Regions from separate parts of the Micromonospora sp. RTP1Z1 genome, predicted to be linked through region 1. Evidence: predicted binding sites of a transcription regulator. Region 1 holds the regulator's gene; each other region holds the start of a gene.
What was found. The regulator HrcA, encoded in region 1, represses chaperone genes, less so after heat shock. The targets are predictions, from matches to a motif close to GGTTNGCACNCTCNNNNNGAGNGTGCNAACC.
Positions count from the first base shown of each region.

Region 2: the regulator HrcA is predicted to act here: its motif matches at 6,080-6,110, upstream of groL (chaperonin GroEL).
Region 3: the regulator HrcA is predicted to act here: its motif matches at 7,083-7,113, upstream of groES (co-chaperone GroES).

Region 1 covers NZ_JAPFQV010000058.1:32,442-42,714, forward strand. Annotated here, with positions in the region: gene dnaJ (molecular chaperone DnaJ) at 1-1,076, opposite strand, end outside; gene hrcA (heat-inducible transcriptional repressor HrcA) at 1,150-2,172, opposite strand; gene SLP03_RS24545 (DUF4870 domain-containing protein) at 2,403-2,981, shown strand; gene hemW (radical SAM family heme chaperone HemW) at 3,025-4,248, opposite strand; gene SLP03_RS24555 (enoyl-CoA hydratase-related protein) at 4,268-5,077, shown strand; gene SLP03_RS24560 (hypothetical protein) at 5,195-6,061, shown strand; gene SLP03_RS24565 (MOSC domain-containing protein) at 6,078-6,722, opposite strand; gene SLP03_RS24570 (hypothetical protein) at 6,844-7,323, shown strand; gene SLP03_RS24575 (transcriptional regulator) at 7,320-7,634, shown strand; gene SLP03_RS24580 (carbohydrate ABC transporter permease) at 7,657-8,487, opposite strand; gene SLP03_RS24585 (sugar ABC transporter permease) at 8,484-9,470, opposite strand; gene SLP03_RS24590 (sugar ABC transporter substrate-binding protein) at 9,467-10,273, opposite strand, start outside.
Region 2 covers NZ_JAPFQV010000011.1:30,610-40,882, forward strand. Annotated here, with positions in the region: gene SLP03_RS08435 (glycerol-3-phosphate dehydrogenase/oxidase) at 1-315, opposite strand, end outside; gene SLP03_RS08440 (S8 family serine peptidase) at 394-2,850, shown strand; gene SLP03_RS08445 (GNAT family N-acetyltransferase) at 2,923-3,858, shown strand; gene SLP03_RS08450 (hypothetical protein) at 3,952-4,194, shown strand; gene groL (chaperonin GroEL) at 4,259-5,881, opposite strand; gene SLP03_RS08460 (hypothetical protein) at 6,158-7,306, opposite strand; gene SLP03_RS08465 (cold-shock protein) at 7,450-7,653, opposite strand; gene SLP03_RS08470 (GNAT family N-acetyltransferase) at 7,874-8,404, shown strand; gene paaN (phenylacetic acid degradation protein PaaN) at 8,448-10,121, opposite strand; partial or broken gene SLP03_RS08480 (N-acetyltransferase family protein) at 10,173-10,273, opposite strand, start outside.
Region 3 covers NZ_JAPFQV010000069.1:22,998-33,270, forward strand. Annotated here, with positions in the region: gene SLP03_RS26615 (DUF4142 domain-containing protein) at 1-347, opposite strand, end outside; gene SLP03_RS26620 (ROK family transcriptional regulator) at 470-1,648, opposite strand; gene SLP03_RS26625 (ABC transporter permease subunit) at 1,656-2,918, opposite strand; gene SLP03_RS26630 (ATP-binding cassette domain-containing protein) at 2,915-3,721, opposite strand; gene SLP03_RS26635 (sugar ABC transporter substrate-binding protein) at 3,799-4,890, opposite strand; gene ybaK (Cys-tRNA(Pro) deacylase) at 5,174-5,653, opposite strand; gene SLP03_RS26645 (THUMP-like domain-containing protein) at 5,697-6,884, opposite strand; gene groES (co-chaperone GroES) at 7,245-7,559, shown strand; gene groL (chaperonin GroEL) at 7,630-9,276, shown strand; gene SLP03_RS26660 (molybdopterin-dependent oxidoreductase) at 9,401-10,273, shown strand, end outside.

The sequences.
Region 1 (10,273 bases):
TCCTCGCCCCGGGTCTTGGCGAAGTCGCGCAACATCCGCTCCTGGTCGGCGTCGAGCTTGGTCGGGGTCCGCACGTCCAGGTGGACGTAGAGGTCGCCCCGGCCGGTGCCACGCAGGTGCGGCACGCCCCGGGCGCGCAGCCGCAGCGTGCTGCCGGGCTGGGTGCCGGTCTTGACGTCGACCGCTTCCTCGCTGTCCAGGGTCTTGATGGTCAGCCGGGTGCCGAGCGCGGCGGCGGTCATCGGCACGGTGACCCGGCAGTGCAGGTCGTCGCCCTTGCGGGAGTAGACGTCGTGCGGCCGCTCGTGGATCTCCACGTAGAGGTCGCCGGCGGTGCCGCCGCCCGGGCCGACCTCGCCCTGCTGGGCCAGCCGGATCCGCATGCCGTCCTCGACCCCGGCCGGGATCTTGACGGTCAGCGAGCGGCGGGTCCGCACCCGGCCGTCGCCGGCGCAGGTCGGGCAGGGGTGCGGGATGGTGGTGCCGTAGCCCTGGCAGACGGTGCACGGCCGGGCGGAGACCACCTGGCCGAGGAAGGTCCGCTGCACCGACTGCACCTCGCCCCGGCCGCCGCACGCCTCGCAGGTGGCCAGGTGGGTGCCGGCCGCCGTGCCCGCGCCCGAGCAGGTGGTGCAGAGCACCGCGGTGTCGACGGTGATCGGCGCCTCGGTGCCGAACGCCGTCTCGTGCAGGTCCAGCTCCAGCCGCAGGATCGCGTCGGCGCCCGGCCGGGTCCGCGGGCGCGGCCCCCGGGCGCCGCCCGCTGCGCCGCCGAAGAAGGCGTCCATGATGTCCTGGAAGCCGACGAACGGGCCGGCCCCGCCGGGACCACCCGGGCCGCCGGCGCCCCCGCCGCCCGGGGCGAGCGGGTCGCCGCCCAGGTCGACGATCTGCCGTTTCCGGTCGTCCGAGAGGACCTCGTACGCGGCGTTGATGTCCTTGAACTTCTCCTGTGCCTCCGGGTCCGGATTGACGTCCGGGTGGAACTGCCGCGCCAGCTTGCGGTAGGCGCGCTTGATCTCGTCGTCGGAGGCCTCCCGGCTCACGCCGAGAATGCCGTAGTAGTCCCTGGCCACTGCGTTCCGTGTCCTCATGTTCGTCTCGCGTTGCGCCGGTCGGCGGCCGCAGCCGGCCGTCGGCCCTGACTGGTCAATTCTGGGCCAGCAGCTCGCCCACGTAGCGTGCCACGGCCCTCACCGTGGCGATGGTGCCGGGGTAGTCCATCCGGGTCGGCCCGAGCACGCCGAGGCCGCCGACGATCGTCGCGCCCGGGCCGTACCCGGTGCTCACCACCGAGGCGGCGCGCAGGTTGTCGAACTCGTTCTCATCGCCGATCAGCACCCGGGTGGTGCTCGGTTCGGCCTCGCCGATCAGCTTGAGCAGGACGACCTCCTCCTCGAGCGCCTCGAGGATGGGGCGCAGCGAGCCCTGGAAATCGAGCAGTCCGCCGCGGGTCAGGTTGGCCGTGCCGGCCAGCGCGATCCGCTCCTCGTGCCGCTCCACCAACGTCTCCAACAGCACGGTGGAGAGCGTGGTCATGGCGCCACGCAGGTGCGGGGCCGACTCCTCGACCAGCGCCTGGACCAGCGGCGGGGTCTCCGAGAGCCGACTGCCGCCCAGCTTGTCGTTGACCAGCCGGCGCAGGTCCATGACGTCGTCGGCGGGGATCGGCGCGGGCAGCTCCACCAGCCGCTGCTCGACCCGCCCGGTGTCGGCGATCATGACCAGCATCAGCCGGGTGGTGGAGATCGGCACCAGCTCCAGGTGCCGGACGGAGGAGCGGGCCAGGCTCGGGTACTGCACCACGGCGACCTGCCGGGTGAGCTGGGCCAGCAGCCGGACCGTGCGGTGCACCACGTCGTCCAGGTCCACCGCGCCGACCAGGAAGCGCTCGATGGCCCGGCGCTCGGCCGGGCTGAGCGGCTTGACCCGGGAGAGGCGGTCGACGAAGAGCCGGTACCCACGGTCGGTGGGCACCCGGCCCGCGCTGGTGTGCGGCTGCCGGATGTAGCCCTCTTCCTCCAGCACCGCCATGTCGTTGCGCACCGTCGCCGGGGAGACGCCCAGCTGGTGGCGCTCGACCAGGGCCTTGCTCCCCACCGGCTCCTGCGTGGCGACGTAGTCCTCGACGATCGCGCGCAGCACGGCGAGCTTGCGGTCGTCGAGACCCATCTCCCCACCTCCTGACGCACGTCGACCCACCGGCCCGCGGCAGCGGCCGGGCGTCTGGCACTCGACTGTAGCGAGTGCCAGTCTACGTCGGCGGCCCCACGGACGCGATGATCAGCGACGCACCACCGGCGCGCCTCGCCACGGGGGCATCGCGCCAGAGCCGTTCAGCCGGACATCCCGGGCGATCTCGCTCTGGTGCGACGTTGCGGGCAGCACCTACCGTGACGTCCATGACTGAACCACCTCGCCCTCCCGGCGCGGGGGATCCCGGCGCCCAGCCGGACCCGACCCCGCCGTCGGCACCGTTCGGCTCGTCGGGCGACGAGCCCCCCACCGCACCAATGTCCGGGGCGACCGGAGGGGGCGGCTATCCCCCGCCCGGCGGCTACCCGCCCCCGGGCGGCTACCCGCCCCCCGGCACCGGCTATCCGACCGGCGGCGCGTACGGCGCCCCGAGCGGCGGCTGGGCCAACAACGAGGACAAGACCTGGGCGCTGATCGCGCACTTCGGCGGTGCCGCCGGCGCGCTGATCAGCTTCGGGCCGCTGGGCTTCGTCGCCCCGCTCGTCGCTTACCTGGCCCGTGGTCAGCAGTCGCCGACCGTCCGGGCGCACGCCTTGGCCGCGCTGAACTTCCAGATCCTCTGGTCGATCATCGCGTTCGTGCTGCTCTTCGTGAGCTGGTGCCTGTTCTTCCTGCCCAGCATCGCGGTGGTGGTGATCCAGATCCTGTTCGGGATCATCGCCGGCATGAAGGCCAACGAGGGTCAGCCCTACCGCTACCCGATGTCGGCCAGCTTCATCAAGTGACACCGGCCCGGCCGGCCCACGGGTCGGCCGGGTCCCCGGGCGGTCAGGGCAGCAGGTCGCGGACCACCGCGTCGGCCAGCAGCCGGCCGCGCAGGGTGAGCACCGCCCGGCCGGCCGCGTACTCGGGCGCGGCCAGCAGCCCGTCGGCCAGGGCCCGCTCGGCCCCGGCCCGCCCGGCGTCGTCCAGCACCGCGAGCGGCAGGCCGGAAGCGAGCCGCAGCCGCAGCATCACGTCCTCCATGTGCGCCTCGTCCGGTGTGAGGAGCTCCCGGGCCAGGCCGGGCGACTCCCCGGCGGCCAGCCGCTCGGCGTACGTCGTCGGGTGCTTGACGTTCCACCAGCGCACCCCGCCGACGTGACTGTGCGCGCCCGGGCCGAGACCCCACCAGTCCGCGCCGGTCCAGTAGAGCAGGTTGTGCCGGCATCGGGCCGCCTCCGAGCGGGCCCAGTTGGAGACCTCGTACCAGGAGAAACCGGCCGCGTCGAGGGCGGCCTCCGCGGCCAGGTAGCGGTCCGCCGCCACGTCGTCGCTGGGGTACGGCAGCTCGCCGCGCCGCATCCGCGCGGCCAGCCGGGTGCCGTCCTCCACGATCAGGGCGTACGCGCTGACGTGGTCGACCCCGGCCGCGACCACCTGGTCCAGCGAGGCGGCGAAGTCCTCGGCGCGCTCCCCCGGCGTGCCGTAGATCAGGTCGAGGTTGACGTGCTCGAACCCGGCGTCGCGCGCTTCCAGGGCGGCGGCGGTGGCCCGGCCGGCGCTGTGCTTTCGGTCGAGGATCGCCAGCACCCCCGGCGCGGCGGACTGCATGCCCAGCGAGATCCGGGTGTAGCCGGCGGCCCGCAGCGTCTTCAACGACTCCGGCGTGACCGACTCGGGGTTGGCCTCGGTGCTCACTTCGGCGTCGGCGGCCAGCCCCCAGGTGCGGTCGATCCCCTCCAGGATGCGGGCCAGGTCGTCGGCGGGGAGCAGGGTGGGCGTGCCGCCGCCGACGAAGACGGTGTCCACCCGCGGCGGCGGACCGTCGCCCAGCACCCGCCCGGCCAGCGCCAGCTCGGCCAGCACCGTGTCGGCGTACGACTCGCGGCCGGCCCCGCCCCCCAGCTCGGCCGCCGTGTACGTGTTGAAGTCGCAGTAGCCGCAGCGGCTGGCGCAGAACGGGACGTGGACGTACACGCCGAAACCGCGCGCGCCGACCGCGCGGGTGGCGGCAGCGGGCAGCGACCCGTCGCGCGGGACGGATTCACCTTCTGGAAGAGCGCCGGGCATGGCCACTAGTGTGCCCGGCATGACCTCTCCCGACCGCCTCGTGCGGGTCGCCACGGCCCGTGGGGTGACCACCCTCACCCTGGACAGCCCGCACAACCGCAACGCACTCTCCACCCCGCTGATGACCGAGCTGCTGGCCGGGCTGGCCGCGGCGGTCGCCGACGACGCGGTCCGGGCGATCGTGCTGGACCACACCGGGCCGGTCTTCTGCTCCGGCGCGGACCTGAAGGAGACCGCCGCCGCGTACGCCAGCGGGACGGTGCCGGCCGGGATGCTGGGCGACGTCCTGGTCGCTGTCCGGGAGTGCCCCAAGCCGGTGCTGGCGAGGGTCGCCGGGCCGGCCCGGGCCGGCGGGCTGGGGCTGATCGCCGCGGCCGACCTGGCGGTCTGCGCAGAGGAGGCGACCTTCGCCTTCACCGAGGTGCGGATCGGGGTTATCCCGGCGGTCATCTCGGCGACCGTGCTGCCCCGGCTGCACCCCCGGGCCGCCGCCGAGCTGTACCTGACCGGGGACACCTTCGACGGCCGCCGGGCCGCCGAGATCGGACTGGTCACCGCGGCGGTGCCGGCGGACGGGCTGGACGCGGCAGTGGCGCGGTACTGCGACTCGCTGGTCCGGGGCGCGCCCCGGGCCCTGGCCGGCGCCAAGGAGCTGCTGCGCCGGCCGGCCGCCACCGACCTGCGCGCCGAGATCGCCGAGTTGGCCGTGCTCTCCACCGGGTACTTCCTCTCCGACGAGGGGCGGGAGGGCGTGCTCGCCTTCCGCGAGAAGAGATTGGCCGGATGGGTGGCCGCGCTGGACGGTGGTCGGGGAGAGAGCGCGGGCTAGGAGCGGCGTCAACCGGTGCGCAGGGTGGTCGGGTGGTGACGGAACGGGAGGCAACCGGTCGGCCGACCCGCACGGCGCGAGTCGGGACGTACGCTTGGCGGACTGTCGGGACAGGAGGTGCGGGTGCGAACTCGGGCGGCAATCGTGGCAGCCGGTGTGGTGGTGGCGGTCGTGGCCCTGCTCGGCGTGTGGTTCGTCGCGAAGCAGTTCGGGCACCGGCTCCAGCTCCCGGTGGCCAGCCGCACCTGCACGGTGCAGGCCGACGGGCGGGTCGTGCTCGGCGCGGACCAGATGGCCAACGCGGCCACCATCGCGGCGATCGGCGCACAGCAGCAGATGCCCGAGCGGGCCGTGGTGGTGGCGCTGGCGACCGCGTACCAGGAGTCGCACCTGCGCAACATCGCCCACGGCGACCGGGACTCGCTCGGCCTGTTCCAGCAGCGGCCGAGCCAGGGCTGGGGCACGCCCGAGAAGATCCAGGACCCGCGCTACGCGGCGACCCGCTTCTACACCGCTCTGAAGAAGGTCAGGGGCTGGGAGGAGATGCGGGTCACCGAGGCCGCCCAGCGGGTGCAGCGGTCGGCCTACCCCGAGGCGTACGAGAAGTGGGCGGATCAGTCCCAGGTCCTGACCCGGGCGCTGCTCGGCCACGCGACCGGCGCAGTGGCCTGCACGGTCGGCCCGAACCCGACGATGCGCGGCCCGGCCGCCGCGGCCGCACTGATCCAGGGCCTGACCCTCGACTGGGGGTTGCCGGGGGTCGCCTCGCCGACCGACCTGACCGGGCTGGCGGTGTCGGCGACGGACAGCCGCAACGGCTGGCGGTACGCCCACTGGCTGGTGTCGCATGCCGACGACCACGGCGTGAAGCGGGTCCGCTTCGGCGACCTGGAGTGGACCGCTGAGCAGGGCACCTGGGCCAGGGTGGACGACGGGCGGGCGGCCCCGACGCAGGTGCTGGCGGAGGTCTTCGCCGACACGTAGGCCGGCGCGGGAGGGGTCAGGGGCGGCTGCCGGAGAGCCGGCGGCGGATTTTCTCCCGGATCGGCTCGGGCAGCTCCGGGGCGTCCAGCAGCCGGGGCAGCAGCTCCGGCTCCAGGCTCGTCGCCCGGAACACCTCGCCGATGGTCACCCCGTGCGCCGGGCGCTCGACCACCTCGACCGGGTCGCCGGCACCGATCTCACCCTCCCGCACCACCCGCAGGTACGCCCCGGGCGCGGCCCGCGCGGTGAACCGCTTGATCAGGTCGGGCATCCCCCAGAAGCCGGCGAAGGTGGTGCACGGCGTGCGCGGCTTGGTCACCTGAAGCAGCACGTCGCCGATCGCCCACTGCTCGCCGATGACCGCCCCGGTGACGTCCACCGCGTACGTGGTCAGGTTCTCGCCGAAGCCGCCGGGCCGGATGCCTCGGCCCAGCTCCGCCGCCCACCAGTGGGCGTCCTCCTCGGCGTAGGCGTACACGGCCTGGTCGGGGCCGCCGTGGTGAGCCCGCTCGCCGATGAAGTCGCCGGCCACCCCGTCCACCCGCACCAGCACCGGCCCGTCGACCGGCCGCTTGTCGATGCCGCTACGCCCGCTCGGGTCGCCCGCCCATTCCGCCTCGGTGGCCATGCCGAGGTTCACCGCCGCCAGCCTGCCCGTCATGGCGGTCAGCCTAGTCGCCGGGCCAGCGGGCTGTCCTCCCGGAAAGTACTTGCCTATAAGGAAAGTGAGGCGTTTACTTTCCTTATAGGCAAGTACTCGCCCCACCAGCAAGGGGGACGCCATGTCCGAGCCGAGAATCAGCCCCTCCGCGGCCGCCGACGCGCTGGTCGAGATCCACGCCCGGCGCGACCAGGCGGTCACCGCCGCCCTCGTCCCCGGCTGGTACTGGCCCGCACTGGGCGGCCTCATGGCCGCCTTCACCGCCGCCGTCGAGACCCACCGGCCGTGGGTGGTCGCGGTCGGATCCGTCGGGTGCGCCCTGGGCCTCGGCACCCTGGTCGCCCGGGTCGCGCTGCGACACCGAGCCCAGGTGCGCAGCTCCCTGATCGGGGTTCACGGGACGGTCGCCATCGTGGGCTACGCGCTCGGCCTGGTCGCCCTCGGCCTGGTCACCGGGTTCACAGCGGAGTCGGCGGGGCTGGCCTGGCCGGCGACAGTCGGCGCGGCGGCCACGGCGGGGGCGATGACCGCCACCGGGCAGTCGCTGATGGGGTACCTTCGCGGCGTGATGACCGCCCGGCCGATCGGCGGCGGCCGGTGAGCGCACCCCGGTTCGACGAGCTGATCCACGCGCCCACCCGGCTCTCCCTGGTGAGCCTGCTCGCCGCCACCGACTGGGCCGAGTTCCGCTACCTGCGCGACCAGCTCGGGCTCTCCGACTCGGCGCTGTCCAAGCAGCTGTCCACCTTGGAGCAGGCCGGATACGTCGAGGTGCGCAAGAGCTTCGTGGGCAAGCGGCCGCGTACCTCGGTCAAGCTGAGCCGGCACGGGCGCGGCGCCTTCGACGGGCACGTCGCGGCGTTGCAGCAGATCGTGGCGCGGGCCGGCACGAGCGTCCTGCCCGGCGCCTGACGGGGGCCGCGGGCGTCCGGGCTCAGCCCTTGACCGCGCCGGCCACCAGGCCGGAGACCATCCGGCGCTGCACCAGCAGGAAGAAGACGATCACCGGCAGGGTGAAGAGCGTCGAGGCGGCCATCACCGATCCCCAGGCGGTGTCGTCCCGCCCGAAGAAGAAGGTCATCGCCACCGGGAGGGTGTACTTGTCCTGGTCGTTGATGAAGGTCAGCGCGAAGATCAGCTCGTTCCAGGCGGTGATGAAGGAGAAGATGCTGGTGGCGACCAGCCCCGGCGCGACCAGCGGGAAGAGGATCCGCCGGAAGGTCTGGGCCCGGCTCGCGCCGTCGATGGCCGCCGCCTCCTCCAGCTCCTTGGGCACCGCCGCCACGAAGCCGCGCAGCATCCACACGGCGAACGGCAGCGAGAAGCCCAGGTAGGTCAGGATCAGGCTGGGCAGCGTGTTGTAGAGCCCGAGCCGCTGGATCATCAGGAAGAGCGGGATGACCAGCGCCTCCAGCGGGATCATCTGCACCACCAGCAGCAGGATCAGGAAGGTGGTGCGCAGCCGGAACCGGAACCGGGCCACCGCGGTCGCCGCGAGCAGCGCGACCAGGCCGCTGAGCAGCACCGTCGCCAGCGCGACCAGGGCGCTGTTGAGGAAGAAGTCGGCGAACGTCACGCCCGGGATCAGGTTGCCGGTGAGGATCTCCCGGTAGTGCTCCAGGGTGGGCTCCGCGGGCACCGGACGCGGCGTGGCCGAGAAGATCTCCCGGTTCGGCTTCAGCGAGGTGGCGATCATCCAGTAGACCGGGAAGGCCGCGAAGAGCGCGACCAGCAGGCCGGCGCCGTTGAGGGCGAACTTCTTCACGACTCGTCCTCCTGCCGCAGCACCATGCGGACGTAGACACCGGTCACCACGAGCAGGATCAGGGTGAGGATGACCGCGATCGCCGCCCCGAGGCCGTACTTGGGCGGCGGTGAGAACGCCTCTGCGTACGAGTAGATGGAGAGCATGAACGTGGAGCGGTCCTGGGTGCCGCCGGCCAGCACGAACTGTTGGGTGAAGACCTTGAAGTCCCAGATCGTGGAGAGCACCACCAGGATGCCGAAGACCGGTCGCAGGGTCGGGAAGGTGACCGACCAGAAGACCCGCCACGGTCCGGCCCCGTCCACCCGGGCGGCCTCCTGCAGCTCGCTCGGCACGCTCTTCAGGCCGGCCAGCACGCTGACCGCGATGAACGGGAACGAGTGCCAGACCACCACCAGGGTCAGGATCGAGAAGAACAACAGCGGGTCGTTGAACCAGCCGTAGCCGGTCCAGTCGCTGCGCCCGAAGAGCGTGGTGGAGAGCCCGTCGGGGAGCTTGTTGAACAGCCAGGTGACCAGGCCGCTGGTGTCGTCGAAGATCCACTTCCAGACGATGGTGCCGGTCAGCGCCGGGGTGGCCCAGGCCAGCATCACGCAACTGGCGACGAAGGTTGCCATCCGCCTGCCGAGCCGGTTGAGCAGCAGGCCGACCAGGGTGCCGAGGATCATCGTGAGCACCACGTTGGCCGCGGCGAAGAGCACCGTGTTGCGCAGCACCGTACGGAAGAACGGGTCGCCGAGGATCTGGGCGTAGTTGGCGAACCCCACCCACGGCCACTCGCGGTCGCCGCGCAACTGCCGGACGCTGTCCAGCTTGTAGAACGACATGCCCACCACCTGGCCCAGCGGCCAGAGCAGCAGCACCCCGATGATCACCAGGCAGGGCAGCAGGAGCAGGTACGGCAGGCGGTCGACGCGGGGCCGCCGCCGCGCGGGGGTCTCCCGCGCGGCGGCCGTCCCGGTGCTCTTGGTCAGTAAGCTCACTTGCTGTTCAAAATGCCTTCCATCTCGGTGGCCGCGTCGGCGGTGGCCTTCTCGACCGTCTTCTGACCCTTGATGACCGAGCTGTTCATCGCCTGGGTCACCGTCTTGGTCCGGCTGACCTCGACCCACTTCGGGGTGAGCGGGGTCAGCTTGGTGTTCTGCATGGTGGTGGCGAACGCGGCCATCACCTTGTCGTTGGCGTAGTTACCGCCGCCGACCAGGTCCTGGTAGACCGGGAAGAAGTTGAGGCTGCTGGCGAACTCCTGGTCCTTCTGCTTGCTCAGCAGCACGGTCAGGTAGTCCCAGGCCAGGGCCTGCCGCTTGCTGTCCTTCCACAGGGCGATGTCGGAGCCGCCCGCGAAGGCCGGGGCCGGCTTGCCGTCCGGGCCGGGGATGGGGAACGTGCCCCACACCTTCTCGATCTCCGGGTTGTCCTTCTTCATCGCGCCGCCCTGCCAGCTGCCGGCGAAGGCCATCGCCGCCTTGCCGGTGGCGAACTGGGTCCGCGCGTCGACCTCGTTCCAGCCGGCGGCGGCCGGCGGGGCGACCTTGTGCACGGTCACCAGGTCGGTCCAGAACTTGACCGCCTTCTGCGCCTCCGGCGTGTTGTAGCCGGACTTCCAGGTGTCGCCCTGCTTGGTGGCGATCTCGCCGCCGGCGGCCCAGAGGAAGGAGTAGAACGGCAGCTCGGAGTTGCCCGGCAGGGCGATGCCGTAGGTGCCCGGCTTCTTGGCCTGGATGGTCTTCGCGGCGGCGATCAGCTCGTCCCAGGTGGTCGGCGGCTTCACGCCGGCCTCGGCGAA
Region 2 (10,273 bases), on a different contig from region 1:
CACCAGGTGCGGCGCGAGTCGGCTGGCGAGCAGCCCGCGCTCGGTCAGCGCCTCGTGGACCAGGTGGAACTCCAGCTGCTCCAGGTAGCGCAGGCCACCGTGGATGAGCTTGCTGGACCGGCTGGAGGTGCCGGCGGCGTAGTCCCGCGCCTCCACCAGGGCCACCTTGAGGCCGCGGGACGCGGCGTCGAGCGCCGCGCCCGCCCCGGTCACCCCGCCGCCGATGACCAGCACGTCGAACCGCTCGGCGCGGAGCCGGCGCAGGTCGTCGGCGCGGCGGGCGACGGAGAGCTGACCGGCCGCGGATCGGGACACGTTGGGGTCGCGCACCCGTCCACGGTAACCGTCCGGGCGTTCCGGCGACGAGTGCGGTCCGGCCGTACCGTGATCGGCATGGAGATCGGTCCCCGACCACCCGCCGGTCCACCCGTCCCGCCACCGACCCCCGCGCCGGACCGGACGGGTCCGTGGCCGGTGGTGGCGGCGGTGCTGGTCGGCGGCTGGACCGTGCTGGTCACGGTCCTCGGGCAGGTGATCGGCTGGGCCGTCGACCAGGCGGTGCTGGTCGCCGGCCTGGACCGGACGGTGGCGACCTGGCCGCTGGTGGCCCTGGGCACCGTGCTGCTGGTGGGCGCGCCCACGCTGGCGCTGGCCCTGCTCCCCCGCTCCCCGGCGGTCCGGACGGTCGGCCGCGTCTGGCTGGCCGGGGCGCTGGCGCTGGGCGCGCTGACCCTGCTGCGGGCCGTGCCGCCGGTGCACCACGAGGCGTACCTGGCCCCCCTGGCCGCCACCGCCGCCCTGCTGGCGGTCGTCCTCGGCCGGCTGCACAACCGCCGCCGCCGGGGTAGGACGCCGGCTTGCGCCGAAAGGGCCCCGGGCGGCGCGGGCCCGGCCCCGGGCGGGGTCACCCTGCTCGCGGTGGCGGCCGGATCGGCGCTGCTGCTGCCCTGGGCGTGGCTGGGCGCGCTCGGCGGACCGCTGGAGACGCTGCTCGCCGGGCTCGCCGCCGCCGCGCTCGGCGGGCTCGCCGGGGTGCTGCTCGACGCGTCCTTCTGGGCGTCCTTCACCGTGGGCGCGCCGCCCCGGCCGGCCCGGCTGGTGCTGGTCGGCGGCCTGGTCGCCGGGGTCGTCCTGGCGCTGCTCGCGGCCGGGGCCGGGCAGTCCGGCGCGCAACTGCCCGCCCTGTTCCTGCTGCCCCCGCTCGGCTTCGTGCTGGCCGCGCTGCACGCGGCGGCCGCCCGCGCGGGCCGGCCGCTCGGCCGAGCCCCGGTGCGCTGGCTGGTCGGGCTCGGCGTGCTTGGCCCGCTGGCGTTCGCCGACCCGGAGGAGCTCACGGTGCTCCTCGCGACCACCCGCGACGTGCCGTTCTGGGTCGCGGTCGCGACCGGCGTCGCGTTCACCGTCGCGGTGCTGCTCGCCGTCGGGTACGCCCTCCTGCTGGCCCGGCCGCGCGCCGGTACGCCGCGCCGCCGGGTGGCCGGGGTGGCCGCCGCGGCCCTGCTCGCCGCGGTCGCGGTGGTGTACGTGGTCCCCGGGCAGCCCGGCCTGTACGGCGACCGGCTGCTGGTGGTGCTCCGCGAGCAGGCCGATCTGGGCGGCATTCCGGCCGGGGCGCCCGGTCGGGCCGGCCGGGACGCCCGGGCCGCAGAGGTCTACCGGCGGTTGGTGGCCACGGCCGACCGGACTCAGCCGGAGCTGCGCCGGGAGCTGACCCGGCTGCGCCTGCACCCGACGCCGTTCTACCTGGTCAACGCCATCGAGACGGACGGCGGGCCGGAGGTGCGGGCCTGGCTCTCCGGTCGGCCCGAGGTGGCCCGGGTGCTGGTCAGTCAGCGGCTGCGCCCGCTGCCGGCGGCGGGCCCGCCGGCTCGTGGCACGGTGCCGGCGCCGACCGGACCGGCCTGGAACGTCTCGCTGATCGGCGCCGACCGGGTCTGGTCCGAGCTGGGCGTGACCGGCTCAGGCGTGGTGGTCGGCGCCTCCGACTCGGGCGTGGACGGCCGGCATCCGGCGCTGGCCGCCGGCTTCCGGGGCGGCGACGACTCCTGGTACGACCCGTGGGACCACACCCGCACCCCGCACGACCAGGCCGGGCACGGCACCCACACGGCGGGCAGCGCGGTGGGCCGGGACGGGATCGGCGTGGCCCCCGGCGCCCGCTGGGTGGGCTGCGTCAACCTGGACCGCAACCTGGGCAGCCCGGCGCGTTACCTGGACTGCCTGCAGTTCATGCTGGCGCCCTTCCCGTTCGACGGGGACCCGTTCACCGACGGGCGGCCGGCCCGGGCGCCGGACGTGCTGACCAACTCGTGGGGCTGCCCGCCGATCGAGGGCTGCGACGCCGGGGCGCTCCGGCCGGCCACCGCCGCGCTGGCCGCGGCCGGCATCCTGGTGGTCGCGGCGGCCGGCAACACCGGCCCGCACTGCGGTTCGGTGGCCGACCCGCCGGCGCCGTACCCGGACGTGCTGACCGTGGGCGCGGTGGACCGCGCCCGGCAGCTCACCCGCTTCTCCAGCCGGGGGCCGGCACCCGGCGGGGCGGCCAAACCGGACCTGGTCGCTCCCGGGGCGGACGTGCTGTCCGCGTACCCCGGCGGGGGTTACGCCACCCTGGCCGGAACCTCGATGGCGACCCCTCAGGTGGCGGGGGTGGTCGCGTTGATGTGGTCGGCGAACCCCGCGCTGGTCGGCGACCTGGCGCGGACCCGGCAGATCCTCCGGGAGACCGCCACCCCGGCCGGCGTCCGCCCCGACGACGCGCAGGCGCGCCGCTGCGGCACTGACGCGGACCTGGTCGGCGCCGGCCTGGTCGACGCGTACGCCGCCGTCCGGGCGGCCCGCGCCGGGTGAGCGGGTCGCCGGGCGGGCCCGCGCCGATTCGGCGATGCCGCCGGGCCGCCGGATGACCTAGGGTCGGCGACCATGGACGCGGAGATCATCGAGCTGGACCCGGACCGCCTGCCCGCCGTCGTCGACCTCTGCCGGCGGGCGCTCGACCTGCCGGAGGACGCCACCGAGGCGCCGGCGATCCTGGACGCCCTGACCACCCGGGCCGCGGCCGACCGCCCGGTGCTGATCATCGGCGCGGTCCGTGGGGCGGAGCTGGTCGGGGTGCTGGTCGGGTCCCTCTCGCAGCGGGACCCGCGGCTCGGGCACGTCGACCTGGTGGCGGTGGCGCCCCGGGAGCGCCGCCGGGGGGTCGGTCGGGCCCTGCTGGCCGAGGCGGAACGGCGGCTCGCCGGGCTGGGCGCGGGCGAGCTGCTGCTGGCCGGGAACCCGCCGTACTACGCCTGGCCGGGCATCGACGTGCGCTACACGCCGGCGGTCTGCGCCGCGCTGCGGCTCGGCTACCGCCAGGACCGTACGGCGTGGAACATGACCGCGGACCTGTCGGACGGCTCACCGGCGCTGCGCTCGACGGAGGCCGCCGAGCGCCGGCTGGCCGGTCGGGGCGTCACGGTACGCCGGGCCGGACCGGCGGACCTGGCCGCGCTGGTCGCCTTCGCCCGCGCCGCCTTCGGCGGAACCTGGGACGGCGAGCTGGCCGGCTCGGTGGGGCGGTGGGGCGCCGGGGCGCACCTGGCAGAGCGGGACGGCGAGATCCTCGGCTTCGCCGCGTACGGCTCGTCGCGGCCGAGCTGGTTCGGGCCGATGGGGACGGCCCCGGCGGCGGAGGGCTCCGGCATCGGCGGGGTGCTGCTGCGCCGCTGCCTGCGGGACCAGGCGGCGGCGGGGATCGGCGCGGCGCAGATCGGCTGGGTGGGGCCGGTGCCGTTCTATTCGGGCAGCGCGGGCGCGCGGATCGAGCGGGTCTTCTTTCTGTACCGCAAGGCGATCGACCGGCACCCGGCCGGGTAATTATCGGGGCGAAAAGGATATAGACGTCAATAATCCGGTTTGCCCGCGTCGGTCATCGACCGCCCCCTACGGTTGCCCGTAGAGGAGGCAGCCATGACCACGGATGACGAACGGACCGACGACCAGCCCGTCGGCTGGCCACCGGTCGGCGAACTCCCCGGGCAACTGCCGTTCGACCGGCTCGACTACGGCGACGCCGAGCAGCTGGCGGAAATGGCCGGCGCCGACGCACCCGCCGCCGAGGAGGCCCGGCAACCGGTCGACGAGCCGATAACGATCCCGCCGCCGTACGACCGGACGCACAAACGACGCAACCAGCGACCACTGCCGACGTGACGGACGGAAAGGGGGCGGACCGCTGACGCGGCCCGCCCCCTTTCGGCGTTCGGTGGAACTGGACTCAGAAGTCCATCTCCCCGCCACCCGGACCAGCCGGGGCGGCCGGGTTCCGCTCCGGCTTGTCCGCCACGACGGCCTCGGTGGTGAGGAAGAGCGCCGCGATCGACGCGGCGTTCTGCAGCGCCGAGCGGGTGACCTTGGCCGGGTCGATGATGCCCGCGGCCAGCAGGTCGACGTACTCGCCGGTGGCGGCGTTGAGGCCGTGACCGGCGTCCAGGTTGCGGACGCGCTCGACGACCACGCCACCCTCGAGGCCGGCGTTGACGGCGATCTGCCGCAGCGGGGCGTCCAGCGCGATCTTGACGATCTGCGCGCCGGTCGCCTCGTCGCCGGTCAGGTCCAGCTTGTCGAAGGCGGTCTTGCCGGCCTGCACCAGCGCGACGCCACCACCCGGGACGATGCCCTCCTCGACGGCGGCCTTCGCGTTGCGGACGGCGTCCTCGATGCGGTGCTTGCGCTCCTTGAGCTCGACCTCGGTGGCCGCGCCGACCTTGATCACCGCAACACCGCCGGCCAGCTTGGCCAGGCGCTCCTGCAGCTTCTCGCGGTCGTAGTCGGAGTCGCTCTTCTCGATCTCGGCGCGGATCTGGTTGACCCGACCCTGGATCTGCTCCGCGTCGCCGGCACCGTCGACGATGGTGGTCTCGTCCTTGGTCACCACGACCTTGCGGGCGCGGCCCAGCATGTCGACGCCGACCGCGTCCAGCTTGAGGCCGACCTCCTCGCTGATGACCTGGCCACCGGTGAGGATGGCGATGTCGGCCAGCATGGCCTTGCGGCGGTCACCGAAGCCCGGCGCCTTGACGGCGACGGACTTGAAGGTGCCCCGGACCTTGTTGACGACCAGGGTGGCCAGGGCCTCGCCCTCGATGTCCTCGGCGATGATCAGCAGCGACTTGCCCGACTGCATGACCTTCTCCAGGATCGGGAGCAGGTCCTTGACCGACGAGATCTTGCCGTTGACGATCAGGAGGTACGGGTCGTCGAAGACGGCCTCCATACGCTCCGGGTCGGTCATGAAATACGCGGAGATGTAGCCCTTGTCGAAGCGCATACCCTCGGTGAGCTCAAGCTCCAGGCCGAAGGTGTTGCTCTCCTCGACGGTGATGACGCCTTCCTTGCCGACCTTGTCCATCGCCTCGGCGATGATCTCGCCGACGGTGCTGTCACCGGCGGAGATGGAGGCGGTGGAGGCGATCTGCTCCTTGGTCTCGACGTCCTTGGCGAGCTTGGACAGCTCCTCCGAGACGCTGGCCACGGCGGCCTCGATGCCCCGCTTCAGGGCCATCGGGTTGGCGCCGGCGGCCACGTTGCGCAGGCCCTCACGGACCAGGGCCTGGGCCAGGACGGTCGCCGTCGTCGTGCCGTCGCCGGCCACGTCGTCGGTCTTCTTGGCGACCTCCTTGACCAGCTCAGCGCCGATCTTCTCGTACGGGTCCTCGAGCTCGATCTCCTTGGCGATGCTCACACCATCGTTGGTGATGGTGGGGGCACCCCACTTCTTCTCGAGCACGACGTTGCGGCCCCTGGGGCCGAGCGTCACCTTCACGGCGTCGGCGAGCTGGTTCATGCCCCGCTCGAGGCCGCGGCGCGCCTCTTCGTCGAACGCGATCATCTTGGCCATACGGCGTTGTCCTCCTGGACACTCACGGGCCACCCGGGTGTGTGCCCCGGACGGGCCGCCTGGTGTACGCACCTGGGGACGTCGCCACCTGGCGACGACGACGTCTCCTCGGTCGGGCCGGACAGCCCGCGACGACCGGCCATGTGCCACCCCGGCGCCATCGAGACGCCGACGCGGCCCTGGCCCTACCGCCCCGACCACTGGCACTCACGGTATGCGAGTGCCAATAACCTGTTTAGCACTCTCACCTGCCGAGTGCAAGCACGATGCCGCCGCTCAGCCGAGTTCCGCCGCCAGTCGGGCGGCATTCACCGGGCCCTCGTGGGCTCGCTGCTCCGCGTACGTGGCGAGCAGCCCGACGAGCTGCGCCAGGTAAACCGGGACGAGCAGCACGGCGGCCAGCACGGCCACCGCCACCGCGCCCGCCGCCGTGCCCGGAGAGTCCATCGGGTGCGCGCCGAACGGCAAGTGGCCGACCGTCTCCAGCACGACGCCGACCAGGCCGCCGACGAGCAGCGCCACGGCGACCAGCGCGACGCGGCCCAGCACCATGCCGAACCGCTGGTGGAAGATCCGGAAGGACCGACCGATCGGGTTGTGCCGCTCGAAGAGGTAGACCGGGCCGATCAGGGCGAGCGCGAAGGCCACATAGAGCCCCGGCAGCAGACAGAAGCAGGCGCCGACCCCGATGAGCAGCGAGGCCAGCAGCGTCCAGCCCCAGAGGCCGAGCATCCGGCGCAGCCCGTAGCGGAACGCCGGGCCGAGGCCGACCGGCTCGCCGGCCGCCTGCCGGGTGACCACCCAGGTCCCCGCCGCCCAACCCAGGCTCTGCAACGGGCCGAGGATCAGGCTGGCGGCGAGCACCGCGCCGTAGAAGATCAGCATGTCCTGGCCGTAGCCGTCGGGCAGCACCGGGGCGCCGTCGGCCGCGGTGGCCATCTCACCCGAGGGAGCGAGGGCGAGGGAGAGCACCGAGGTCACCGCGGCCGGCACCGCCTGGGTGAGCAGCATGATCGGCACCAGCAGGCGCCAGCCGCGACGCACCGCGCCGGCGCAGCGGGCGAACCAGCCGCCGATGCCCGCGTGCGGCGGGGTGACCAGCGGATCGTTCGGATCCCAGCCCGGGTCCACCGGATACCAGCCGGACGGCTGGCCGCCCGGGTACGGGCCGGGGACGTACGAGCCCGGGTACGGGCCGGGGACGTACGAGCCCGGGTACGGGCCGGGGACGTACGAGCCCGGGTAGTACGGGCCGGCGGGCGCGGGGCCGCCCGGGGTCGGCCAGGCCCACCCCTGCGGCTGCCCGGCCGGGTCCGGCACCGCGGGCCCGGGCTGCCCGGGGCCGCCCGGCGCGGCGAACCCCGGGTCACCGGGTGACGTCGGGGAAAGCGGCTCGACGGGACCCCACGGGGGCTGGTCGGACATGAACCCTCCTCAGCAGCGATGGCTGGAACGGCTCATGATCTTCCACGGTGCGCGCCCGCACCGCAGCCCCTGATCACCGGCGGCGACGGCCGCTGGTGCGACGGCGCGGCCGGTCGGGGCGTACCAGCCGGGCGGCGGCGGGATCAGGCGATGACGCGGACGCGCTCGGCCTGCGGGCCCTTCTGCCCCTGGGCGATGTCGAACTCGACCCGCTGGCCGTCGTCCAACGCCTTGTAGCCGTCCATCTCGATCGCGGAGAAGTGGACGAAAACGTCCTGCCCGCCGTCGACGGCGATGAAGCCGTAGCCCTTCTCGGCGTTGAACCATTTCACGCTGCCCTGTGCCACGGTGCACTTCCTCACTCTGCGGCGTTCCTCAACCCCCGGACGCCGGCCGAGCCCGCGCCCGGACCACCGTTTCGGCGATCGGCGACGGCCGCTGAATCGGTGACCGAAATCGCACGCTACACGAGGCGTGACGGCGGCGCACGACCACAAATCGGGCATATTCGGGGCAGGATCGGACCCGGTACGACATGGACGTCCGTCACTCCGGTATGCATGCGGCATGACGAGCGCGCCGACCACGACAGCCACCCGGACGGCCACCGTGCGCCGGGTCCGCCCGGAGGATGCCGCCCGGATGCGGGCGCTCCGGCTCGAGATGCTCGCCGACGCGCCGCTCGCCTTCCTGGAGACCGTGGCGGAGGCCGCCGCCCGCCCGCACGCCGACTACGCCACCAGGATCGCCGCCGTGTCGCACGGCGCCGCGACCGCCCAGTTCGTCGCCGACCCCGGCGGCCGGTTCGTCGGCCACGCCGGCGGCACCGTCACCCCGGACGAGCCCGGCCTCACCGTGATCTACGCCATCTATCTCACCCCGGCCCGGCGGGGCAGCGGACTGCTCGCCGAACTGGTCGACGAGGTGGCCGCCTGGTCCCGCGCGTGCGGCCGGCCGGAGCTGATGCTGGAGGTGGTGGTCGGCAACGACCGCGCCTACCGCGCGTACCAGCGGCTGGGCTTCGTCGACACCGGCGTACGCGTCCCGCACCCGAAGATCCCGACGCTGCGCGAACTCCAGATGCGCCGCCCCGCCTGAGCGGACGGGCCCCTCCCGGCCGGAAGGAGCCCGTGCCGCGCGGTCAGGCGTGCCGGCGGCTCTGCACGATGCGGAACCGGTTCGCCACGTACGCGCCGTCGGTCAGCGCCGCGTTGGCGGCCGGGTTGGCGCCGCTGCCGTGGAAGTCGGAGAAGGCCGCCGACTGGTTGACGAAGACCCCGCCGGTCAGGTTGCAGGACAGGTGCACCCCGACCTCGACCGCCGCCGCCTCAGTTGCGTCCAGCACCGCCTCGTCGGTCGAGTAGACGGCCGCGGTCAGCGCGCCCTTCTCGCCGACGGTGGACCGCAGGATCTCCAGGCTGTGCGCGGTCGAGTCGGTCGCGATGGCGAACGAGATCGGCCCGAACCACTCCCGGCCGTAGGTCGCGGTGTCGTCCGCCGCCAGCTTGACGATGGTCGGCGTACGGACCACCGCGTCCGGGTGGGCCGGGTGCTCGACCGTACGCGACTCCAGCACCGACTCACCGACCTTGGTGACCTCGTCGAGGCGCTCCAGCACCCCGTCGTTGACGATCGCGCCGGTCAGCTCGACCCCGCGGGCCGGGTCGGCGGTGAGCTTGCCGACCACCGCGGCGATACCCGCCGCCACCTCGTCGAAGCTCTTGTGCCCCTGGTCGGTGGCGATGCCGTCCCGGGGGATCAGCAGGTTCTGCGAGGTGGTGCACATCTGGCCGCTGTAGAGGGTCAGCGTGAAACCCAGGTTGCGGCACAGCCCGGCGAAGTCGTCGGTGGAGTCGATCACCACCGTGTTCAGGCCGGCCTTCTCGGTGTAGACCGCGGCCTGCCGGGCGTTGGCCTCCAGCCAGTCGCCGTACTCGGTGGAGCCGGTGAAGTCGACGATCTTCACGGCCGGGTGCAGAGCGAGGGTGGACGCGAGCTTCTCGCCCGGTCCTTCGGGGGCCAGCAGCACCAGGTTCGGGTCGAAGCCGGCCTCGGCGAGCACCTCGCGGGCGTACTTCACGGTGACGGCGAGCGGCAGCACCGCGCGCGGGTGCGGCTTCACGATCACCGGGTTGCCGGTGACCAGCGAGGCGAAGAGCCCCGGGTACGAGTTCCAGGTCGGGAAGGTGTTGCAGCCGATCACCAGGGCGACGCCGCGCGGCACCACGTGGAACGTCTTGGTCATCCGCAGCGGGTCGCCCTTCCCGGCGGCCTTCTCCCAGCCGGCCGTTCCCGGGTGCCGGGTCATCTCCGCGTAGGCGTAGGCGACCGCCTCCAGCGCCCGGTCCAGCGCGTGCGCGCCACCGGCCTGGAAGGCCATCACGAAGGCCTGGCCGGTGGTGAACTGCACCGCGTTGGCCAGCTCGAAGATGTGCTTGTGCAGCCGGTCCAGGATCTCCAGGCAGACGCCCGCCCGGGCCTGCGGGCCGGCGTCCCGCCAGGCCGGCAGCGCGACCGTCGCGGCACCCACCAGCTGGTCGGCGGCGGCGTGCGGGTAGCGCACGTTCAGCTCCAGCCCGAACGGGCTGGCCTCGGTGGCGACGGTCCCGCCGTCGCCCGGCTGGGCGAGGGGGAAGTCACCGTTCAGGTACGCCTCGAAGGCGGCGTGGCCGTCGGCGGCGGCGGTCTCGCCGTACACCCGGGGGCTCGGCGACTCGGGGTAGGCGGACCAGTACCCGCGCTCCGTGATGGCGGTCAGCGCGCGGTTGAGGGTGTCGGCGTGCCTGTCGTACAGGGGGTGCGGGGTCTCCGTCATGCCGCCATCATGCAACAGAAAGCCCCGCGATCAGTAGGGCCGTGTCACAAGTCAGATCGTCAGCTGCCAGTCCGTCCAGGCGTCGACCGGACGGAAGCCGAGCTGCTCGTTGATCGTGATCATGTGCCGGTTCTCGGCGGCGTTCCAGGTGT
Region 3 (10,273 bases), on a different contig from region 1:
TTCTGCTCGGCGGTCGGCTCGGTCGGCAGGCTCGCGCCCAGCTTGTTGGCGGCGTCCACCACGAGCTGGTCGAGGACGCCGTGCTGCCGGGAGATCTCCGCCCCGATCTCCCGGACCCGCGGCGACCGGCCCTTCTCGGCGGCCATCTGCCCGGCCGGCATCTCCCAGAGCCCGGCCAGCCGTACGCCGTTGAGCAGGGTCATGTCGGCGGCGTTCAGCTGCGATCCGGGCGCGGCCATCGCCGGACCGGGAAGGACGCCGAGCCCCGCGACGAGCGTGATGAGCAGCAGCGCCAGCCGGTGGGTCCGGTGCGCTGGCCGGCGGCGTGCGGATTCCAGCGGTGCCATTGTTGCGGTGCCTCCTCGGTCCGGACCGATCGCGTGTGTCGGGGACGGCCGCACCCCGCCGGCCGCCCGTCCGGACACTGGTACGGATCACCGACCCGATCAGTTCACCGTGGCGTTCCGCGTCAGGTCTCCAGCGGGTCCGCGAGCAGTCGCTCGAAGGCCAGTTCGGCCGCTCCGACCAGGGCGGCGTCGTTCCCAAGCTGCGGAGTACGAAGCCGGACGTGCTCCAGGCACGCCGACAGGCCCACCGAGTTGAGCCGGCTGCGCACCTGCGCCGCCGCCGCGAGGTACAGGTCCCGCATCGTTCCCCCGAAGATCACCATCTCCGGGTTGAAGATGTTGACCAGGTTCCCCACGCCGAAGCCCAGCCAGTCGCCGACCTGCCGGACCGCCGTCTGGGCCCGCGCGTCCCCCCGGTCGGCGGCGTCGATGACCGCGAGCACCGCCTCCCGGCCAGAGGCCGTCGGGCGCCCGGCGGCGTGCAGGAGCGCGTACTCGCCGATCTCGGTCTCCCAGCAGCCCCGGGACCCGCATTCGCAGCTCGACCCGTTCCGGTTGACCACCATGTGGCCCACCTCGCCGCCGTAGCCGCCGTGTCCGGTCAACCGGCGTCCGCCGGCGATGATGCCGGCGCCCACGCCGACGTCGCCGTACAGGTAGATGACGTTGTCCCGGCCGGCCGCGGCGCCGCGGGCGTGTTCCGCGAAGGCGCAGACGTCGGCCACGTTGGCCACCACGACGGGCGTCTCCGTGCCGAGGTCGGCGGCCAGGGTGGCGCCGATCGGCTCGTTCACCCAGCCGGTGTGGGGGCTGAGCCGGACGAGGCCGTCGTCGCGGCGCACCATGCCGCACACCGCGATCCCGGCGCCGACGCAGATCGTCCCCGGCGGCACCGCCTGTTGCATCTCCTTGAGCGCGCCGGCCAGCAGCGGCGCGGTCTCCGCCGCGACCAGACCGCGCGGCCGGCCCAGCTCACGCCGATCGAGTACGACGCCACCGAGCCCGACCCTGGCGGCCTGCAACCGGTCCACCTCGATGCTGAAGGCCCACGCGTGGACCCGGGCGGACTCGGGCCGGACGACCAGCGACGGTCGTCCGGCCCGCCTCCGCTGCTTCGGGGTCGCCTCGCTGACCAGGCCGGCGCCGGCCAGGTCTGCGGTGAGCGCGCCGATGGTGCTGCGATTGAGCCCGAGGGCGGAGGTGAGTTCGGCCCGCGACATCGCTCCGTGGATGTGGACGTGGCGCAGCAACGCACCGAGATTCTGCCGCCGGATCTCCTCCTGGCTCGGCCCCGCGCGCATGCCCGGCTCAGCGGTTTCCGGTCGCGAGGGCCCGGCGCCGGGACAGCGCGTCGACCCCGGCCGCCAGCAGCAACACCAGCCCGGTGAACAGGTACTTCACCCCGGAGCTCGCGTCCATCAGCCCCATGCCGTTGTCGATGACCGCCACCACCGCGCCACCGAGCACCGCGTCGACCACCCGGCCCTTGCCGCCGAAGAGGCTGGTGCCGCCGATCACCGCCGCGCCGACCGCGTAGAGCAGCACGTCGCTGCCGCCGGTCCTGGCGTCCACCGAGCTGAACCGGCTGGCCGCCACGATACCGCCGACCGCCGCCATCGAGGAGCAGACCACGAAGACGGAGATCCGGATCCGGTCGACGCTGATGCCGGCCCGGTGGGCCGCCTCCCGATTCCCGCCCACCGCGTAGACGTGCCGCCCGTACGCGGTGCGGGACAGCAGGAAGCTCAGCGCGACGAGCAGCACCGCGCCCAGCGGCACCACGACCGGCATGCCGCGGTTCGAGCTGATCAGGCTGTTCAGGCTGCGTTCCATGTTGAGCGCGTACACGCCGACGCCGACGACGACGGCGAGGCTGCCGATCCGGATCAGCACCATCGACATCGGATCGGTGGCCAGGTCGCGGGCCCGGCGGTTGCGGTACCGGAGCAGCTGTGTGACGGCGTACCCGCCGACGGCGACGGCGGCCAGCAGCCAGCCGACCAGCGGCGGCAGGTTCCTGTTCTCGATGGCGACGATGGGGGCGGCCTGGACCGAGACGTTGGTGCCGCCCTTGATCAGCATCAGCATGACGCCCTGGAAGGCGAGGAACGCGGCGAGCGTGACCACGAAGGACGGTATGCCGACCTTCGTCACCAGGAAGCCGAGCACCAGCCCGATGGCCGCGCCGGTGGCGAGGGCGGCGAGGGTGGCCACGTACCACGGGTACCCCTGCAGGGTCAGCAGGTTGGCCAGCACGGCCGCGCAGACCCCGCTCGCGAAGCCGGCGGACAGGTCGATCTCGCCCACCAGCAGGACGAACACCAGCCCCATCGCGATCAGCACGACGGCGGCCCCCTGGGTGAACAGGTTCGCGAAGTTGCCGGCGGTGAGGAAGTTGGGCCGGAGGATCGAGAAGAACGCGCAGAGCACGAGCAGGCCGAGGAGCGCCGGCAGGGCACCCATCTCGCCACCCCGGAGGCGGGCGAGGTAGCTCCGGACGTGGGCGCCGAGGGTGGCCCGCGGGACGGCCGTAAGGGTTTCGGGGTACGCCGCGTGAGCTTGCGTGATCATTTCTCGGCTCCCCTTGTCCCGGTGCTCCGGTAACCGTTGTCGTTCGTGGTGGCCGTGCCGAGCGAGCCGCTGCGCCCGGACGTGATCAGCTCGACCACCTGGGCGTGCGTGACGTCGGCGGCCCGGACCTGGGCGACCATCTGACCGAGGTAGAGCATCGCGATCCGGTCGGAAACGGCGAAGACGTCGTTCATGTTGTGCGAGATGAGGACGACGGCCAGCCCGTTGTCGGCGAGCCGCCGGACCAGTTCGAGGACCTGGGCGGTCTGGGCCAGGCCGAGGGCCGCCATCGGCTCGTCGAGGATGACCAGCCGGCTGTTCCAGAGCACCGCCTTGGCGATCGCCACCGTCTGGCGTTGGCCGCCGGAGAGGCTGGACACGTGCTGCCGCAGCGAACTGATCGTCCGGATCGAGAGCCCGGCGAGCGTCCTGGCCGCCAGTTCCTCCATGGCCGGCTCGTCGAGGACGAGGCCCGAGCGCCGTTCCCGGCCGAGGAACATGTTCTGCACGATGTCGAGGTTGTCGCAGAGCGCGAGATCCTGGTAGACCACGTCGATGCCGAGACCGGCGGCGTCCCGGGGACCGTTGACGGTCACCGGCCGTCCCTCGAAGAGGAACTCGCCGGCGTCGGTGCCGTGGATGCCGCTGATGCACTTGACCAGCGTCGACTTTCCGGCGCCGTTGTCGCCGACGAGCGCGGTCACCTGGCCCGGGTACACCGAGAAGGCGACATCGCGGAGCACCTGAACGGGGCCGAAGCTCTTGTCGACTCCACGCAGTTCCAGCAGGGGTGTCTCGGACACGGGTGTCTCCTTCAGGTGGGTGTCCGAATGGCGGTCGCGGTGTCCGGCCGTTCGGCCGTTCGCCCGACTCGGTCGGCTCAGCTGATGCCGGCCCGGGCGCACAGTGCGGCGTACTCCGCGGTGCACACGTCGGACTTCTCGACGTAGCCGTCCGCGATGACGTCCTTCACGGTCTCCTTGGTGATGGCCTGTGCGCCCAGCAGCACGGCGGGTACGTTCCGGTTGCCCTTGGGGTCGTGGAAGCTCTGCTCGGTCTTCTTCCGTTCGCCCCTGGCCAGCGCGATCGCCAGGGCGGCCGCCGCCTCGGCCTCCGTCTCGACCGGCTTGTAGACGGTCATGCACTGGTCGCCGGAGAGGATGTGCTGCAGGGCCTGGGCGTCGGCGTCCTGGCCGGTGACCGGGACCCTGCCGTTGAGCTTGTTCTTCGCCAGTACGGAGATGACGGCGTTGGCCAGCCCGTCGTTGGCGGCGACGACGGCGTCGATCCGGCCGTTCGTCTGGGTCAGCATCTGCTCGAAGATAGTGCCGCCGGTGGTGTTGTTCCACTCGGGCACCCACTGGTCGGGGCCCTTGAGGTACTCCTTCGCGTCGTACCTCGGCTCGAGGACCGAGTCGTAGCCCTCCTTGAACTGGGCCGCGTTGTTGTCGGTCGGCGAGCCGTTCAGTTCGGCTATCACCGGGTTCTTGACGCCCTTGTCGGCGAGGCACTTGACCAGGCCCTCGCCCTGCAGCCGGCCGACCGCGACGTTGTCGAAGCTGACGTAGTACTGCGCGGAACCGCCCAGGGTGGGCCGGTCGTAGTCGATCGTGGCGACGCCCCGCTGGGTCGCCTTGTCGAGGACCGCCTTCCCGGTACCCGAATCGAGATTGGTGATCATCAGCGCGGTCACCCCATTGGTGATCATCTGCTCGGCGATGGTCACGAATCGCGCCTTGTCGTTCTGGGCGTTCTGAATGTCGTAGTCCACCCCGGCGGCCTTGAACGCGGCCTCCAGGTATCTGCGGTCCGCGGTCTCCCAGCGGTTCGACGAGGCGCTGTCGGGCAGGATGACGCCGATCTTCGGCTTGGGTCGGGTCGCGGCACCGTCAGTGGAGTCGTTGTCGCAGGCGGTGAGGCTTCCCGCGGTCAGCAGGCCGACCGCGGCGAGGGTGAGGATCCCTCTGCGCATCTGCACGGTTCCTTTCAAGGGGACGGAACTCGAGGGGAACGTGGGTGGTGGGGTGCGCGTGCGCGCCGGTGAGCCGCGGTGCCGCGTTGCCAGCGATTTGTTGTTCCGGGCAACGTATTGTTCGCCGCTCGGGCGCACAAGACGGTAGTGGCCAGCAGTTTGTTGCCGCCAATAACAATTCGGCAACGCGACCGAAATGCGGCGCATCGACGGCGGAAGATTCGTTCGCCGTCAACTTCACCGACCCCATTCGGTAGTCGCCGGCCGGGCGTCGCGCTGCCGGTCAGCGGGCGGCGACGGGAGCGGTCACCGCGGCGGTCAGGGCGATCAGGTCCGTGGGGCTCAGTTGGAGCTGGAGCCCGCGGCGCCCGGCGGAGACGTACACCGTCGGGTGGTCCAGCGCCGAGACGTCGACCACCGTCGGCAGGCGCCGGCGCTGGCCCAGGGGACTGATGCCGCCGCGGACGTAGCCGGTGGCCCGTTCCGCCACCGCGCGGTCGGCCATGGTGGCCCGCTTGCCGCGGACCGCGGCGGCCAGGGCCTTGAGGTCCAGCTCCCCGGTGACCGGGACGACCGCCACGGTGAGCACGCCGTCCACCTCGGTGACCAGCGACTTGAACACCCGCTCCGGCGGCGCCCCGAGCGCCGCCGCGACCAGGGCGCCGTAGTTCGGCGCCTCGGGGGACACGTCGTACGGGTGGGTGCTGTGCGGGATGCTGCGCTTCGCGAGCAGCGCGGTCGCCGGAGTGCCCTGTCCCGCCATGCCGACAAGCTAACCCGGCCCCGGCCGGCGGGCGAGTCGAAATTCAGGCGGGCACCGGCTGGCCGACGAGCACGGTGGGCGCCCCGGCCACCCGGGTCAGCACCAGGCTCGCCGCGGCGTCGCCGCCGAGCTTCAGGTCCCGGCGCAGTTTCTCCGGCTCCAGCGGCGAGCCGCGCTTGAGGATCTCCACCCGGCCGACCCGGCGTTCCCGGAGCAGGGCGCGCAGCCGCTTCAGCGAGAACGGCAGCACGTCGGTCACCTCCAGGCAGCGGGCGTACGGGGTGCGAACCGGGGAATCGGCGTATAGGTAGGCGATGCTCGGGTCGGCCAGGGTCGCGTCCAGCTCCCCGGCCAGCTCGGCGACCAGGTGCGCGCGGACCACCGCCGGGTCCGGGTCGTACAGGAACCGGCGGGCCGGTCCGACCGGGGCCTCCGCCGCGCCGGATCCGATCAGCACGTGCGGGGTGGCGCCGCGCAGCACGGTGGCCCGGCGGGGGACCTCGGCGAGCCGGCCGCACCAGAGCGCGGCCTCGACCAGGTCGCCGTCCACGCTGACCCATTCCGCCTCCGCGCCGGTCGGGATCAACGCGTGGTCCAGACCCGGGGCCACCTTGACCACGGTGTGCGGCACCCGCTCGGCGAGCCCGGTGACGAAGTCCCACGGCGGCGAGTACGAGTTCGGGTCGAAGATCCGCCGCCCGGTGCCGGCCTTCCGCCGCGCCGGGTCGCAGAAGACCCCGTCCACCCGGCTCACGTCGAAGGTGGTCGCGTCGCCGCACTCCACCGTGAAGGATTCGGCCAGCCCCGCCGCCTCGGCGTTGGCGGCGGCCATCGCGGCGGTCACCGGATCGGCCTCCACGCCGTACACCCGGATCCCGGCGCGGGCGGCGGCGAGCGCGTCCGCGCCGAGGCCGCAGCCCAGGTCGGCCAGGGTGCGCACCCCGGCGGCGCGCAGCCGTGCGGCCCGCCGCTCGGCGACCACCCGGCGGGTGGCCTGCTCCAGCCCGGCCCGGGTGAGGAACATCCCCGCGGCGGCCGGCCCGAACTTGCCGGCGGCGCGGCGGCGCAGCTCGGCCTGGGTGAGCGCGGCGGCGGCCAGCCCGGCCGGTAGGCCGGCCGAGCGGAGTGCGGTGGCCGCCGTCAGCGGGTCGCCGCCGGCCAGCCCGGCGGCCGCGGCGAGCGCGGCCGACCCCTCGGCGGTACGCAACGCGGCGAGCTGGTCCAGATCCACCCCGTCATTCTCCCGGCCCGCCCACCCGGCCCGGCCGGGCGGGCCCCTTGATCGACACGGGGTACGGCATCTCGCGGCGTCCGGCTGCCGGCATGCCGTGCGGTGCCGCGAGGTGAGTCGATCATGCTCGTCGGGGCGACGCGCCGGACGACGCGCTGGCACTCTCCTTGACGGAGTGCTAGCCGAGGAATAACCTGCGATTAGCACTCTCCCATCGAGGGTGCCAGCTTCCGGGTCTCGGCCCGGGCGCTGAACGCCAGGCGGACCGGCTCCCGCGACGACGGCCCCGCCCGGTGGCATGTGGCAGATTGACGCCGTTCGGCTCGCCGTTCGGCAACGAAACCAGTACCCCAGGAGGGTATGCCCGTGACTACCGCGACCAAGGTTGCGATCAAGCCGCTCGAGGACCGGATCCTGGTCCAGGCGAACGAGGCTGAGACCACCACGGCGTCGGGCATCGTGATCCCCGACACCGCCAAGGAGAAGCCGCAGGAGGGCACCGTCCTCGCTGTCGGCCCGGGCCGCATCGACGAAAAAGGCAACCGGATCCCGGTTGACGTGAAGGTCGGCGACACCGTCCTCTACTCGAAGTACGGCGGCACCGAGGTCAAGTACGCAGGCGAGGAGTACCTGGTGCTCTCCGCCCGTGACGTCCTCGCGGTCATCGAGAAGTAAGCAACCGATCAGTGTCGTTGCCCCGGTCCGGCTCGCCGGGCCGGGGCAGCGTCGCTTCGAAGGGACATTCATGGCGAAGATCCTGAGCTTCTCGGACGACGCCCGACACCTGCTCGAGCACGGTGTCAACGCCCTCGCGGACGTGGTCAAGGTCACCCTCGGCCCGCGCGGGCGCAACGTCGTCCTGGACAAGAAATTCGGTGCGCCGACGATCACCAACGATGGCGTGACCATCGCAAAGGAGATCGAGCTCACCAACCCGTACGAGAATCTCGGCGCGCAGCTGGTCAAGGAGGTGGCGACCAAGACCAACGACGTCGCCGGCGACGGGACCACCACCGCGACCGTGCTGGCCCAGGCGATGGTCCGCGAGGGCCTGCGCAACGTGACCGCCGGCACCAACCCGACCGGCCTGAAGCGGGGCATCGACGCGGCGGCCGCCAAGGTCTCCGAGGCGCTGCTCGGCCGGGCCGTCGAGGTCACCAGCAAGGAGTCGATCGCGCACGTCGCGACGATCTCCGCGCAGGACGCCACCATCGGCGAGCTGATCGCCGAGGCGATGGAGAAGGTCGGCCGCGACGGCGTCATCACCGTCGAGGAGGGCTCCGCGCTCCACACCGAGCTGGAAGTGACCGAGGGTCTCCAGTTCGACAAGGGCTTCATCTCGCCGAACTTCGTCACCGATGTGGAGGAGCAGGAGTCGGTCCTTGAGGACCCGTACATCCTGATCACCACGCAGAAGATCTCGGCGATCGAGGAACTGCTGCCGCTGCTGGAGAAGGTCCTCCAGAACAACCGGCCGCTGCTGATCATCGCCGAGGACGTCGAGGGCCAGGCCCTGTCCACGCTGGTGGTCAACGCGATCCGCAAGACCCTCAAGGTCTGCGCGGTGAAGGCCCCCGGCTTCGGTGACCGCCGCAAGGCGATGCTCCAGGACATGGCGATCCTGACCGGCGCCGAGCTGGTCGCCCCGGAGCTGGGCTACAAGCTCGACCAGGTCGGCCTGGAAGTGCTCGGCACCGCCCGCCGCGTGGTGGTCGACAAGGAGAACACCACCGTCGTCGACGGTGGCGGCCAGGCCTCCGAGGTCGCCGACCGGGTCGCCCAGATCCGCAAGGAGATCGAGGCCTCGGACTCCGAGTGGGACCGGGAGAAGCTGGCCGAGCGGCTGGCGAAGCTCTCCGGCGGCATCGCGGTCATCAAGGTCGGCGCGGCCACCGAGGTCGAGATGAAGGAGCGCAAGCACCGCATCGAGGACGCCATCGCCGCGACCAAGGCCGCGGTCGAGGAAGGTACGGTCCCCGGCGGCGGTGCCGCCCTGGCCCAGATCATCCCGGCGCTCGACGACGACCTCGGCTTCACCGGTGACGAGAAGGTCGGCGTCTCGATCGTGCGCAAGGCGCTGGTCGAGCCGCTGCGCTGGATCGCCCAGAACGCCGGCCACGACGGCTACGTGGTGGTGCAGAAGGTCGCCGGCCAGGAGTGGGGCAACGGCCTCGACGCCGCCACCGGCGAGTACGTCGACCTGGTCAAGTCCGGCATCATCGACCCGGTGAAGGTGACCCGCAACGCGGTCATCAACGCCGCCTCGATCGCCGGCCTGCTGCTCACCACCGAGAGCCTCGTGGTGGAGAAGCCGGAGAGGGCCGAGCCGGCCGCCGCCGGTGGGCACGGCCACGGCCACGGTCACGGCCACCAGCACGGCCCGGGTTTCTGACCCGACGCCCGTACGCCCGAGGTCAGGGCACACCGTCACGCCGACGGTGTGCCCTGACCCGTATCTGGTTACGGAACGCTGACGCCGCTACCGGTCGACCCCGGTGATCGACAAGACTGATCCGATGACCACCACGTCCCGCGGGTACGCCGCGCTGGCCGGGATCACCGCCGCCGCCGTGGCGATCGGCGCCGCCGAACCGGTGGCCGTCCTCACCGGCGCCCGTTCCGCACCACTGATCGCGGTCGGTGGGCTCGTCGTCGACGTCGTACCCGCACCGCTGAAGCATTTCGCCATCGCGCTCTTCGGCACGTACGACAAGATCGCCCTGCTGGTCGGGACGGCCCTGCTGCTCGCGGCGTTCGCCGCGCTGCTCGGCGTGCTGGCCGCCCGCCGGCTCTGGATCGGCCTGGCCGGCATCGCCGCCTTCGCCGCCCTCGGCGTGGCCGCCGCGGTCACCCGGGCCGGCGCGAACGTCTTCGACGCGCTCCCCTCGCTGCTCGGCGCGGCGCTGGGCGGCCTGACCCTCTGGCTGCTCCTGGCCGGACCGCTGCAACCCCACATCTGGTCCTGGTCGCCCCCGGCCCCGGCCGCGCCTCCGGTCCCGCCCGGACGCGAGACGTCTCCGGCCCCGTCCGGCCCCGAGCCCGTGGCCGTGGGCGACGAGGTCGACCCGGAGGGCCGGCGGCGGTTCCTGACCGGCGCGGGGGCGCTGATCGGCGCGGCCGCCGTGGCCGGGGTCGGCGGACACTGGCTGGCCGGGCGGCGGGGCGTGTCGGCGGCCCGGCAGGCGGTCGCGTTGCCGACCCCGTCGGCCGCCGCCCCGACGGTCCCGGCCGGCGCCGATCTCTCGCTGGCCCAGCTCGCCCCCTACGTGACGCCGAGCTCCGGCTTCTACCGGATCGACACCGCCCTGGTGGTGCCGCAGGTGGACCCGGCGACCTGGCGGCTGCGCATCCACGGCCGGGTACGCCGGGAGATCGAGCTGAGCTTCGCC